One region of the Demequina sediminis genome, then DNA from elsewhere that is predicted to be linked to it. Evidence: predicted binding sites of a transcription regulator. Region 1 holds the regulator's gene; each other region holds the start of a gene.
The links. Region 1 encodes HrcA, which represses chaperone genes, less so after heat shock. Its sites were predicted from a motif close to TTNGCACTCGNNNNNNNCGAGTGCNAA; they were not measured.
Positions count from the first base shown of each region.

Region 2: groES (co-chaperone GroES) is a predicted target of HrcA. The motif match lies at 1,966-1,992, and genes of this name have one in related genera.
Region 3: groL (chaperonin GroEL) is a predicted target of HrcA. The motif match lies at 1,999-2,025, and genes of this name have one in related genera.

Region 1 is NZ_BAABRR010000001.1:9,928-14,084, forward strand. It holds gene ABEA62_RS00045 (acyltransferase family protein) at 1-809, shown strand, start outside; gene ABEA62_RS00050 (DUF4870 domain-containing protein) at 876-1,352, opposite strand; gene ABEA62_RS00055 (DUF4870 domain-containing protein) at 1,436-1,819, opposite strand; gene hrcA (heat-inducible transcriptional repressor HrcA) at 2,057-3,064, shown strand; gene dnaJ (molecular chaperone DnaJ) at 3,065-4,157, shown strand, end outside.
Region 2 is NZ_BAABRR010000006.1:42,970-47,126, forward strand. It holds gene guaB (IMP dehydrogenase) at 1-920, opposite strand, end outside; gene ABEA62_RS06745 (WhiB family transcriptional regulator) at 1,135-1,425, shown strand; gene groES (co-chaperone GroES) at 1,567-1,860, opposite strand; gene ABEA62_RS06755 (THUMP-like domain-containing protein) at 2,033-3,202, shown strand; gene ABEA62_RS06760 (LysE/ArgO family amino acid transporter) at 3,210-3,827, opposite strand; gene ABEA62_RS06765 (ArgP/LysG family DNA-binding transcriptional regulator) at 3,898-4,157, shown strand, end outside.
Region 3 is NZ_BAABRR010000002.1:200,845-205,001, reverse strand. It holds gene ABEA62_RS02990 (DsbA family protein) at 1-59, shown strand, start outside; tRNA gene ABEA62_RS02985 (tRNA-Thr) at 109-184, shown strand; gene ABEA62_RS02980 (uracil-DNA glycosylase) at 192-866, opposite strand; gene ABEA62_RS02975 (DUF3263 domain-containing protein) at 976-1,254, shown strand; gene ABEA62_RS02970 (LytR C-terminal domain-containing protein) at 1,290-1,892, shown strand; gene groL (chaperonin GroEL) at 2,141-3,766, shown strand; gene ABEA62_RS02960 (DUF4031 domain-containing protein) at 3,859-4,128, opposite strand.

The DNA.
Region 1 (4,157 bases):
CGGTGGCGGAGGACCCCGAGGCCGTGCGGGTCACCAGGCGTCGCCGCGCCGCCGCCTTTGGCGGAGCCGTCGCCGCGGTGCTCGCTCTCGCGGGCTCGGCCGTCGCCTCCGCACCCGAGCAGACCTCGCTCGAGCGACAGCTCGACTCCGGCGCGTTCGCGGCGGCAGGGGGGACGGCGGCTGGGCCGCAGGAGTCGTCGCCGTCGGCATCGTCACTCCCGGACGCGGCGCCTCAGGCGCCCGTCATCGCCGCGGTGCCGTCCGCGGTGCCGTCGATGCTGCCCACCGCCGCGCCCGCGGTGGAGGTGCGCGAGCCCGCCGTGCCGGACGGCAGGGACATCGTGATGATCGGCGACTCGGTGACGCTGGGCTCCGCCCCGGAGCTGGTCGAGGCGATGCCGGGGATCGCGGTCGAGGCCGAGGTCGGCAAGCAGTTCGGTGCCGGCGTCGACCGCGTCGAGCGACTCGCGCGCGCGGGCGACCTGCGCGACTACGTGGTCGTGGCGCTGGGCACCAATGGCGCGGTGCGGGACGAGGACGTCGAGAGGCTCGTGGCCGCGGCGGGTGACCGGCCGCTCGTGCTCGTCACCCCCTACGGCGACCGGCCGTGGATGCGCGGGGCCCAGGAGGCGCTGCGCCGCGCGGCCGAGCGACACCCGTCCGTGGTCATCGCCGACTGGCAGGTCGCGGTGAATCGAGACCCCGGCGTCGTGGGCAGCGACGGCATCCACCCGCGGCCCTCGGGAGTGGGCACGTTCGTCGCCGTGGTCGAGGACGCGTTGCTGCGCGCGTCGACGCTCTCCCCGTAGCCGTCCCGACAACGCGACGAGCCCCCCGCGCCGCGGAGGGCACGAGGGGCTCGTCGCGTGTCAGCGCTACTTGATGAAGGGGATCACCAGCGGGATGCGGTAGTACTCGCCGTTGTTGGCGCGCACCCCCGCGATGATCGACACCACGAGCGCGTAGATGCCGTAGGCCAGCATCGCGGGCCCGGTGAGTAGGAATCCGAACAGGAACGTCACGAGCCCGAGGACCACTCCGCCCACCATCACCACGAGCACGGTGAGCTGCAGGTTGAGGTTCATCTTGCCGTGGAAGTCGATGAGTGCGCTGCGCTCACGGTAGATGAGCCACATCACGAGCGGGACCACGAACGCGAGCGTGCCTGCGGACAGCACGATCGCGACGGCGGCGAGGATGTGGACCAGCATGGCGATGGTCCTGGCGTCGCGCTCGAGCATGGGAGCGGGGGCGACGTAGGCGGGCGGTGCGCCCGCGGGCTGAGCCGGCTGGGCCTGCGGCTGCGGCTGCGGTTCCGGCTGGGGCGAGGCGGTGTCGGTCGTGTCGTTCATGCCCCCAGGCTCCCAGAACGCGGCAGGGCCCCGCATCCGCCAGGAGGCGGAGCGGGGCCCTGATGTTCGTCGGGGTGAGACCCCTACTTGATGATGCGCCAGTTGAAGGGGTAGCGGTACTGCTCACCCTTGTTGGCGGCGATCGCCGCGAGGATGCCGAACACCAGGACGGCGATGCCCACGAGCGGCAGGATCACGAAGCCGATGATGGCGATCGTGGTGATCGCGCCGACGAAGGACGCGATCGCCATGAGGATCGACCAGTTGAGGGCCTCCTTGGCCTGGTCGTTGACGAACGCGCTGCGCTCGCGGAAGACCAGCCAGATGATCAGCGGCGGGATGAAGCCGAACAGGATCACGCCCGCGTGCGCGAGCGTGGCCCAGAGGCGCTCATCGCTCTGGCTCATCGGCTGCGGCGCGTAGGGCGGCTGGGGCGACTGCGGCGGGGGCGGCGGGTACTCGGTCATATCGGTCACGTCTCCTTCGATTGGTCGCCGGCTGCCACCGGCGGTGGGCGTGCATGCCCGACGGGCCGATGCTACCGAGACATCCCCGGTACGTCACGGGATACGGGCGAACAGTGCGTGATCACCGCGCGGCGGGACCCCCGCAGCCCTCGAGGGGGCGCGGGCGAGCCGCGCTAGGATTAGCACTCAACGAGTCCGAGTGCCAGTGCCAATCCGATCCCCAGGCGAGGAGAAAACGTGAGCGAGGAACGCCGTCACGCCGTGCTCCGTGCGATCGTCGAGGGCTACGTCGCGACCCACGAGCCGGTCGGGTCCAAGGCACTCGCCGAGACCCGCGCGCTCGGGGTGTCCTCCGCGACCATTCGCAATGACATGGCGATCCTCGAGGAGGAGGGCTTCATCGCGCAGCCCCACACCTCGGCCGGGCGCATCCCCACGGACAAGGGCTATCGCCTCTTCGTCGACCACCTTGCGGCGTCCGCGCTGCCCGAGGCGCACAAGCGCGCGATCGGCACGTTCCTCTCGGACGCCGTCGATCTCAACGATGTCGTCGAGCGTTCCGTGCGCCTGCTGAGCCAGCTCACGCGACAGGTCGCGGTGGTGCAGTACCCGTCGCTGCGCGAGTCCGCGGTGCGGCGCGTCGAGCTGGTGCGCCTGGGAGCCGAGCACGCCCTCGTCGTGGTGGTCTCCGCGGACGCGCGTGTGGACCAGCAGACCATTCCGCTGGGCGAGGCCACCCCCGACGAGGCCTTCGAACGCGCGGTGCGCGACATCAACGAGGCAGCGCAGGGCCGCACCGGCGCGGCCCTCGAGAAGGCGCTGGAGGCCTGGGCCGGCTCTCCCGGCCAGGTGCCGTGGGCGGCCGCGGTCGCGAGCATCGTGGTCACCGCCGCGCGCGGCGGAACGGTCGAGCGCGTGGTCTTCGCCGGCACGTCGAACCTGGCGCGCGCCGGGTCGGGACTCGAGGCCGACACGATCGCGCCCGTGCTCGACGCGCTCGAGGAACAAGTGGTGCTGTTGCGGCTGTTGCATGAGATGGCCGCAGGCGGAGACGATGTCTCGGTTCGGATCGGCGCGGAGACGCACCACGAGGCGCTGTCCCGCACGTCGATCGTGGCCGCGGCGTATGGCAGGGACGCGTCCTCCCTGGTGGGCGCGCTCGGGCCCACGCGCATGGACTACCCGGGGACGATGGCCGCCGTGCGCGCCGTCGCCCGTTACCTTTCGAGAGTGGTGGAGCTTTAGGTGAAGGATTACTACGGCGTGCTGGGTGTCCAGCGCAACGCGACCGAGTCCGAGATCAAGAAGGCGTACCGCAAGCTCGCCCGCGAACTGCACCCCGATGTGGCGGGGGCCGAGGGCGAGGAGCGCTTCAAGGAGGTCGCCGCCGCCTACGAGGTGCTGGGAAACGCGGACAAGCGTGCGCAGTACGACCGCGGCGTCGACCCGCGTGCGGCGTCGGGCTCCGCGGGAGGCGCGCAGGGGTTCGGCTTCGAGGACATCTTCGAGACGTTCTTCGGCGGCGGTGCCGGTCCCTTCGGCTCCGCGCAGCGCGGTCCCGCGTCGCGCACTCAGCGCGGCGGCGACACGCTCGTGCAGACCGAGGTCACGCTCGAGGAGGCCGTATTCGGCGTCACCCGCGAGATCCAGGTGGACCTTGCCGACGTGTGCGGGACGTGTCACGGATCGTGCTGCGCACCGGGCACCTCTCCCACCACGTGCCGCCAGTGCAACGGCTCGGGATCGGTCCAGCGCGTCGCGCGTTCGCTGCTCGGACAGGTGATGACCACCGCGCCCTGCCCCACGTGTGGCGGCTACGGCTCGACGATCGAGTCGCCGTGCACCGACTGCGCCGGCCAGGGACGCACGCACTCGCGTCACACCGTGAGCGTCGACATCCCGGCGGGTGTCGAGACCGGCACGCGCATCCGCATGTCGGGCGTGGGTGACGCCGGCGTCGCGGGCGGACAGAAGGGCGACCTCTACATCGAGATTCGCCAGCGCGCGCACCAGGCCTTCGAGCGCAGGGGGGACGACCTTCACTGCACGCTCGAGGTGCCGATGACCGCCGCGGCGCTCGGGACCGTGATGACGGTCGAGACGTTCGACGGGCCGCAGGAGGTCGACGTCCGTCCCGGCACCCACTCCGGCTCGACGGTGCGTCTCAAGGGCCTCGGCGTGGGCCGGCTGCAGCGGGCCGGACGCGGCGACCTCCACGTCCACCTCGACATCGTCACTCCGACCGATCTCACGGACGAGCAGGCCGACCTGCTGCGTCAGCTCGCCGCACTGCGCGGCGAGGAGATCCCCGAGGCCAGGCTCGCGCCCATCGGTGGCG
Region 2 (4,157 bases), on a different contig from region 1:
CCGACCTTGACGGCGTCGACGCCAGCATCGACCAGCGCCTGGGCGCCCGCGCGGGTCGCCACGTTGCCGCCGATCACCTGCACGTGGCGGGTCGCGGGGTCGGACTTGAGTCGCTGGATCATCTCGATCATCGCGCGCGCGTGACCGTGGGCGGTGTCGACCACGAGCGCGTCGACCTCGGCCTCCACGAGCGCCGTCGCACGCTCCCACGCGTCGCCGTAGAAGCCCACCGCGGCGGCCACCCTGAGGCGACCCTCCGCATCCTTCGAGGCGAGCGGGTACTTCTCGGTCTTGACGAAGTCCTTGACGGTGATGAGGCCCGTGAGGCGGCCGTCGGCGTCGACGAGCGGCAGCTTCTCGACGCGGTGCTTGGCGAGCAGCTCCGAGGCCTCGGCGTTCGAGACGCCCTCGCGCGCCGTGATCAGCGGCATTGCCGTCATCTGCTCGCGCACCAGGCGCGTCGCAAACTCCGAGGGGCTCACGAAGCGCAGGTCGCGGTTGGTGATGATGCCCACGAGGCGGTTGTCCTCGTCGACCACGGGCAGGCCCGAGACGCGGTACTTGCCGCACAGCGCGTCGAGTTCCGCGAGAGTCGCGTCGGGGCCCACGGTAACGGGGTCCGTGATCATGCCGGACTCGGATCGCTTGACGATCTCGACCTGGTGAGCCTGGTCCTCGATCGACAGGTTGCGGTGCAGCACACCCAATCCGCCGAGCCTCGCGAGGGCGATCGCCATGCGTGCCTCGGTGACAGTGTCCATCGCCGCGGACAGCAGCGGGACCGCAACGGAGATGCCCTTGGTGAGCTGAGTGGTGGTGTCCACCTCGGACGGAATGACGTCGGACTCCCCGGGCAAGAGGAGGACGTCATCGTAGGTCAGTCCGGTGAAGGCGAAGGGGTCGTTCTCGAGCGGCGCCATTGGCACATTCTAGGCGGTCGTCGGAGTCTCACGAACCAGGCAAATCGGGACTTCCCAAGCCACCCCGAGGGTGTTAAGAATGGCAGTGAGGGAGCACGCGAGGCCCGGGTTACCAGCCCGGTTCCCGCTGCAGCACCAGTGGCACCACAGTTCGGTTCGGGAGGCAACGGCGTTTTCCTGGGGGGAACCGGCGAAGACCCGTTAAGGGGGCGTTATGGAGGCCGTGGCGAAACTGCCAGCACCCACCCAAGATCAGTGGGAGTGGCAATACGAGGGCGCGTGCCGCGAGGCCGACCCCGACCTGTTCTTCCACCCCGAGGGAGAACGCGGTGCGGCGCGCAAGCGCCGGGCCGAGTCCGCGAAGGAGTTCTGCTCGCGGTGCCCCGTGCTCGACATGTGCCGCGAGCGTTCGCTCCAGGCACGCGAGCCGTTTGGGGTGTGGGGCGGCCTCAGCGAGGATGAGCGTCACGCGATCCTCGCCGGCCGCCTGCGTCAGGCGAGCTAGCTGCCCCGTTGCCTCGCGCATCGTCCCTCGAGAGGCCTGGTGAAGGGACGATGCCGGGGTACGGGGTGGGCGGAATCGTCCGCCCGCAGACGCCAACGGGCCCCGAGGCTATCGCCCCGGGGCCCGTGGTGACGGCTGGAATTAGCCGACGATGGCGAGCAGGTCGCGCGCCGAGAGGATGAGGTACTCCTCGCCGGCGTACTTGACCTCGGTGCCGCCGTACTTGCTGTAGATGACCTTGTCGCCGACGTTCACGTCGAGCGGGACTCGGTTGCCGTTGTCGTCGATGCGGCCGGGGCCCACGGCCACGACCTCGCCCTCCTGGGGCTTCTCCTTGGCCGTGTCAGGGATCACGAGGCCGGACGCCGTCGTGGTCTCGGCCGCGGCGGCCTTGACAACGACCTTGTCCTCCAGAGGCTTGATTGAGACCGACACTGCGGACCTCACCTTCCGTCGTCGAAGTATGGAATGCGAACCGGTCGGGTCCGCCGTCGCGGGGGTCGGACCCAGCTGGTTCCTGCTCGTGAGAGCAGGACCAATTTAGCACTCGTGTGCCCCGAGTGCTAACGGGCGCGGTCGTGTTCGCCCCCCGTGAAAGGATCCGCGTATGGACGCCGCCACCGCTCGCCTCACCGTGAGCGCACCGTGCCTCGACCTCGCGGGGTCGCTGCGCGGCTTCGCTCCTCGAGAGGCCCTCGCGATCGCGGGTCGCTTGCGCCGTGCGGGTCACGATCCCGCGCTCGTGACGGCCGCGATGACCCTCGCCGAGCTCCGCACCGAGGCTCGCCCGCGGCTCGGCGACGCGGCGGACTCCATGGTGTTTCACCGCGCGGGCCTCGAGCAGGCCTCGCGTGTCGCGGCCTCGTCGCTGCATGCGGCGCGCTTCGCGGAGGCGGGGTGCGAGCGTGTGGCCGACCTCACGGCCGGCCTCGGGGCCGATTCCATGGCGCTGGCCGCACGCGGCATCGAGGTGGTCGCGTTCGAGGCGGATGAGGCGACGGCGATCCTCGCGGCGCACAACCTGGCCCCGTGGCCCCACGCGAGGGTCGTGTGGGGAGACTCCCTCGAGGCGTTGGGCGACCTGTCGGTCGACGGCATCTTCGCGGATCCCGCCCGGCGCACGGCACGCGGTCGCCGCCACGACCCCGCGGACTACTCGCCGCGGCTCGACGCCGTCCTCGACCTCCGTCACGAGGTGCGCGCGCTCGGTGTCAAGGCGGGGCCGGGGTTGCCGCATGAGGCGATTCCGCCCGACATGGAGGCTCAGTGGGTGAGCATCGACGGCGACGTGGTCGAGGTGGGCCTGTGGTCCGGCGCCGCCGCGCGGCGTCCGGGCCACGCGGCGCTCGTCCTGCGCGGCGGGCAGTCGCACGAGATCTTCGGGCCGACGGATCGCGCCCCTTCGGGACCGCTCGGGGGTTGGCTCCTGGAGCCCGACGGCGCGGTGATCCGCGCGGGCCTGGTGGGCGTGCTCGCGGAGCGGACCGGCACGCGCCTGGTGGACCCGCGCATCGCCTACCTCACCGCGGATGAGCGCGTCGAGACGCCGTTGGCCCGCACGTATCGCGTGCTCGAGCGATGGCCGCTCGACATCAAGGCCCTGGCACGCGAGCTGCGCGCGCGCGACGTGGGCACGGTCGACATCAAGAAGCGCGGCGTCGACCTCACCCCCGAACAGGTGCGGCCGCGGCTCAAGCTCAAGGGCACGCAGCGCGCGACGGTGGTGCTCACTCGCCTCGAGGGCGACCACGCGGCGCTGCTCGTCGAGCCCGCGTAGGCGCCCGCTACGCCCCCACGATGAGCGACACCGCGAGCGCCGCCATCACGACGGCAATGATCCCGTCGAGCACGCGCCACGCGCCGGGCCTCGCGAGCACCCCCGACAACAGCCGCGCCCCGTAGCCGAGAGACGTGAACCACACCACGGAGCCGGTCATGGCCCCCGCCGCGAAGATCCACGGCGCCGCCTGGGCGGCTCCCACCGTGCCGAGCAGCACCACGGTGTCGAGGTACACGTGCGGGTTGAGCCACGTGAGCGCGAGGCACGTCAGCGCGACCGTGCGCGCGGACTCGCTGGACACGGATCGACCGGGGGGCGCGCCGTCCGCGGCGAGACTCTCACGCGCGGGCCGCCACGCGCGCCGCGCCGCGAGCAGCGCATAGCCCAGCAGAAACGCGGCGCCGGCCCAGCGCGCGACGGTGATGAGCCACGGCACGGTCTCGATCGCGGCGCCGACTCCCGCGACTCCTGCCGCGATCAGCACCGCGTCCGACACCGCGCAGATCGCGACCACGAGCCGCACGTGCTCGCGACGCAGGCCCTGGCGCAGCACGAAGACGTTCTGGGCGCCGATCGCGACGATCAGGGAGAGCCCGAGGCCGAGCCCGGCAAGAAAGGTCATGGCGCCACCGTAGGGTCGCCGCGTCTCGAGCACCACTCATGATTCCTTCACGAGCATTAGGCTCACTAATGTGAAGATCCCCGCGGAACTCGCAATCACGCTGGCCGTCGTCGTGCGTGAGGGCTCGCTCGAGGCGGCCGCCCGCGCGCTCCACGTGACGCAGTCCGCGGTCAGCCAGCGCCTCGCGACGCTCGAGCGCCTCACCGGGCAGGTGCTGCTCGTGCGCGCGCGCCCGGTCCGCGCGACGTCGGCGGGTGACGTCGTGATCCGCTACGCGCGCCAGGTCGAGCAACTCGACGCGGACGCCGCATCGGCGCTGGGGCTGAGCGA
Region 3 (4,157 bases), on a different contig from region 1:
CGTCGGTCGACTACTTCACGGCGGGCGTCCTGCGCGAGTACCTCGAGGGCCTGTCCTAGGCCGCCGTCTCACGGTGCGGCGCCGGGTGTCCTATCCTGGCGTCGCCCGGCTGGCATGGCGCAATGGGTAGCGCACCGCTCTTGTAAAGCGGGGGTTGCGGGTTCGAGTCCCGCTGCCAGCTCCACGTCTCCCTAGCGCGGTGTCCCCCACCGCACGGGAGTAGCCCCCTGCGCCTCGAGCGCGGCGTTCACGCGCGAGAACGGGCGCGAGCCGAAGAACCCGCGCGACGCGCTGAGCGGGCTCGGGTGCGCGCTCTCGACTCGCGCGACCCCCGCGAAGGCGGGGGCGAGGGCCCTGGCATCGTTGCCCCACAGGACCGCCACCAGGGGGCCGCCGCGCGTCGCGAGGGACTCGATCGCGAGCATCGTCACGTGTTCCCACCCGCGCCCGCGGTGCGAACCCGGCTCCCCAGGGGCGACCGACAACACGCGGTTGAGGAGCATGACGCCCTGAGCGTGCCAGTGTGTGAGATCTCCCGAGGTGAGCTCCTCGCCCGTGTCCTCCTTGAGCTCGCGCGCGATGTTGCGCAGCGAGCGCGGCAGCGGACGCCCCGGCGCGACCGCGAAGCTCAGCCCCACCGCGTCCCCCGGGGTGGGATACGGATCCTGACCCACGATCAGCACGCGCACATCGGCGAGTGGCAACGAGAACGCCCGCAGGAGCGCCGGCGCGGGGGGCAGGAACGCGGGCTCGGCGCGCAGGAAGGCCTCGAGCTCGCGCAGGGCGGGCGCCGCGGGCGCCAGCGCCGCCTCCCACCCGTCGCCCAGTCCGGCGGTCGCGAGAAGGTCGCCCCCGGCATCGTCCATGCGGACACCCTAGTGAGCGGACGATGCGCGGCGGGGCCGGGTGCCCCGCGCGCCTGCGCGGAGGGCCGGCCGCCCGCCGGTAGCGTGGTGTCCGACGAATGGAGGACGGATGGACGCGGGAGCCGCACGCGTGGTGGACGCCAGCACGCTCGACGAGCGCGACGCCGACATCCTGTCCTTCGAGCGCCGGTGGTGGCGGTACGCGGGTGCCAAGGAGGACGCGGTGCGCGATCTCTTCGGGATGACCGCGACGCAGTACTACCAGGTGCTCAACGCCCTCATCGACACGCCGGGCGCGCTCGCGCATGACCCCATGCTGGTCAAGCGGCTGCGACGCATGCGCGCGGCACGCCAGCGGGGCCGCCACGCGGGCGCCGACGAGGCGTGAGCCCACACCTGCGAGCCGGACGATAGGGTGACCGCGTGACCAACGAGTACCAGCGCGACGAGTTCGACGAGATCGCCGAGCGCGGAGGGCCCGTCGGGGTCCACCGTGCGCCGCGACCGTGGTGGACGCTCCTGCTGGTGCCCCTGCTGGTGTTCCTCGCCGCGGGACTCGTGGCCTTCCTCTACGCGACGTTCCTGTGGAACAGCGGGTCGACGGCCGACCCGAGCGCCTCGCCCACTCCGTCCGCGACCGTGACGACCGAGCCGACGACCGAGCCGACCGCGAGCGCGGCGCCCGAGCCGTCCGAGACGGCCTCCGCCGAGCCGGAGCCGACCGAGACCGCGGAGCCCGAGCCCGTGATCGTGTTCGACACGCCCATCGCGGTACTCAACGGCACGGGAATCGGCGGTCTTGCGGCGGGTCAGGCGGACCTCCTCACTGCGGGTGGCTTCACCGACGTCACCGCGGCCAACCTGGGCGGTGACGAGCCCGACGTCAATACCGTGGTCTACGCGGACGAGTCGCTCGCCGACACGGCCGCCGAGGTCGCGTCGCTGCTCGGCTTCGACGCGGTCGAGCAGGGCACGCCCAGCTCTGACGCCGACATCGAGGCGCAGATCGTCACCGATCCCCGCTAGCGCGTCGCGTACCCGCCGGGCGAGTACCCGACGGACCCGCACACGCCGAGGGCGAACACACCCTCTCGGCGTTTGCACTCGACGGGGGAGAGTGCCAGAATCGGCGTTAGCACTCGGCTGGTCCGAGTGCTAACAGACCTAGGGTTCTCCGCCGAGGTGCGGAGCGCGGCGTGACGTGAACGCCGCGATCCGGGCCGTCCGTCGCGGGCGGTGGGGGACCGTCATCCATCGGAAGAGGAACTACCCCCATGGCAAAGATCATTGCCTTCGATGAGGAGGCCCGCCGCGGTATGGAGCGGGGCATGAACGCCCTCGCTGACGCCGTCAAGGTCACGCTCGGACCCAAGGGTCGCAACGTGGTGCTCGAGAAGAAGTGGGGCGCCCCGACCATCACCAACGACGGTGTCTCCATCGCCAAGGAGATCGAGCTCGAGGAGCCCTTCGAGAAGATCGGCGCCGAGCTCGTCAAGGAGGTCGCCAAGAAGACCGACGACGTCGCCGGTGACGGCACCACCACCGCCACCGTCCTCGCCCAGGCGCTCGTGACGCAGGGCCTGCGCAACGTGGCCGCTGGCGCCAACCCGATCGCCCTCAAGAAGGGCATCGAGAAGGCCGTCGAGGCCGTGACCGCCGAGCTGCTCAAGGCGGCCAAGGAGGTCGAGACCAAGGAAGAGATCGCCGCGACGGCTGGCATCTCCGCCGGTGACCCCGCGATCGGCGAGCTCATCGCCGAGGCGATGGACAAGGTCGGCAAGGAGGGTGTCATCACCGTCGAGGAGTCCTCGGCTCTGGGCCTCGAGCTCGAGCTGACCGAGGGCATGCGCTTCGACAAGGGCTTCCTCTCGGCGTACTTCGTCACCGACCCGGAGCGCCAGGAGGCCGTCCTCGAGGACGCCTACGTGCTGCTCGTCGAGTCGAAGATCACGTCCGTCAAGGACCTGGTCCCCGTGCTCGAGAAGGTCATGCAGACCGGCAAGCCCCTCGCGATCATCGCGGAGGACGTCGAGTCCGAGGCCCTCGCGACGCTCGTGGTCAACAAGATCCGTGGCACCTTCAAGGCCGTCGCCGTCAAGGCTCCCGGCTTCGGTGACCGCCGCAAGGCGATGCTGCAGGACATGGCGATCCTCACCGGCGGTACCGTGATCTCCGAGTCGGTGGGCCTGTCACTCGACAACGCGGGTCTCGAGCTGCTGGGCCAGGCGCGCAAGGTGGTCGTCACGAAGGACGAGACCACGATCGTCGAGGGCGCCGGTGCGGCCGAGCAGATCGAGGGTCGTGTTCGCCAGATCCGTGCCGAGATCGACAACTCGGACTCGGACTACGACCGCGAGAAGCTCCAGGAGCGCCTCGCCAAGCTCGCCGGCGGCGTCGCCGTCATCAAGGCGGGCGCGGCCACCGAGGTCGAGCTCAAGGAGCGCAAGCACCGCATCGAGGACGCCGTCCGCAACGCGAAGGCCGCCGTCGAGGAGGGAATCGTCGCCGGTGGTGGCGTGGCCCTCATCCAGGCGGGCACCACCGCATTCGCCACCCTCGAGCTCGAGGGTGACGAGGCGACCGGTGCGCGTATCGTCGAGGCGGCCATCACCGCCCCGCTGCGCCAGATCGCGATCAACGCCGGCCTCGAGGGCGGCGTTGTCGTGGAGAAGGTCAAGGGCCTCCCGATCGGTCACGGCCTCAACGCCGCGACCGGCGTGTACGAGGACCTGCTGGCCGCGGGCGTCAACGACCCGGTCAAGGTGACCCGCTCCGCGCTGCAGAACGCGGCGTCGATCGCGGCGCTGTTCCTCACGACCGAGGCCGTCGTGGCCGACAAGCCCGAGCCCGAGCCGGCCATGCCGGCCGGCGGTGGCGACATGGGCGGCATGGGCTTCTAAGCTCAGCCGAACCACCGTCCGATGGCCCCCGGGGATGTCCCCGGGGGCCATCGGCGTGTTCGAGGCGTCACCGCTACGTCCGCTCCGCCCACTCAGCCCGCGCGACGCTCTGCCGCGGTGACCCTGAGGCCCGACGCGCGCAGCCTCACGATGAGTTCGCGCGTCGAGACCTCCGTCGCACCCATCGCGACAAGCTCGTGACGGCGCGCGATGGGGTAGTCATAGTGGTCGCGGTCGAACGCGCGTCGCGGAATCCCGGCCCTCGCGGCGAACTCGTGGAGCTCCGCGAGAGAAGCGTCGGATACCAGGTGTCCCCACACCGTTCCGTGGTTGGGCCACAACGGCGGATCGATGAGGATCATGCGTCGAGCCTACGCGCCGGGCGGCGAGC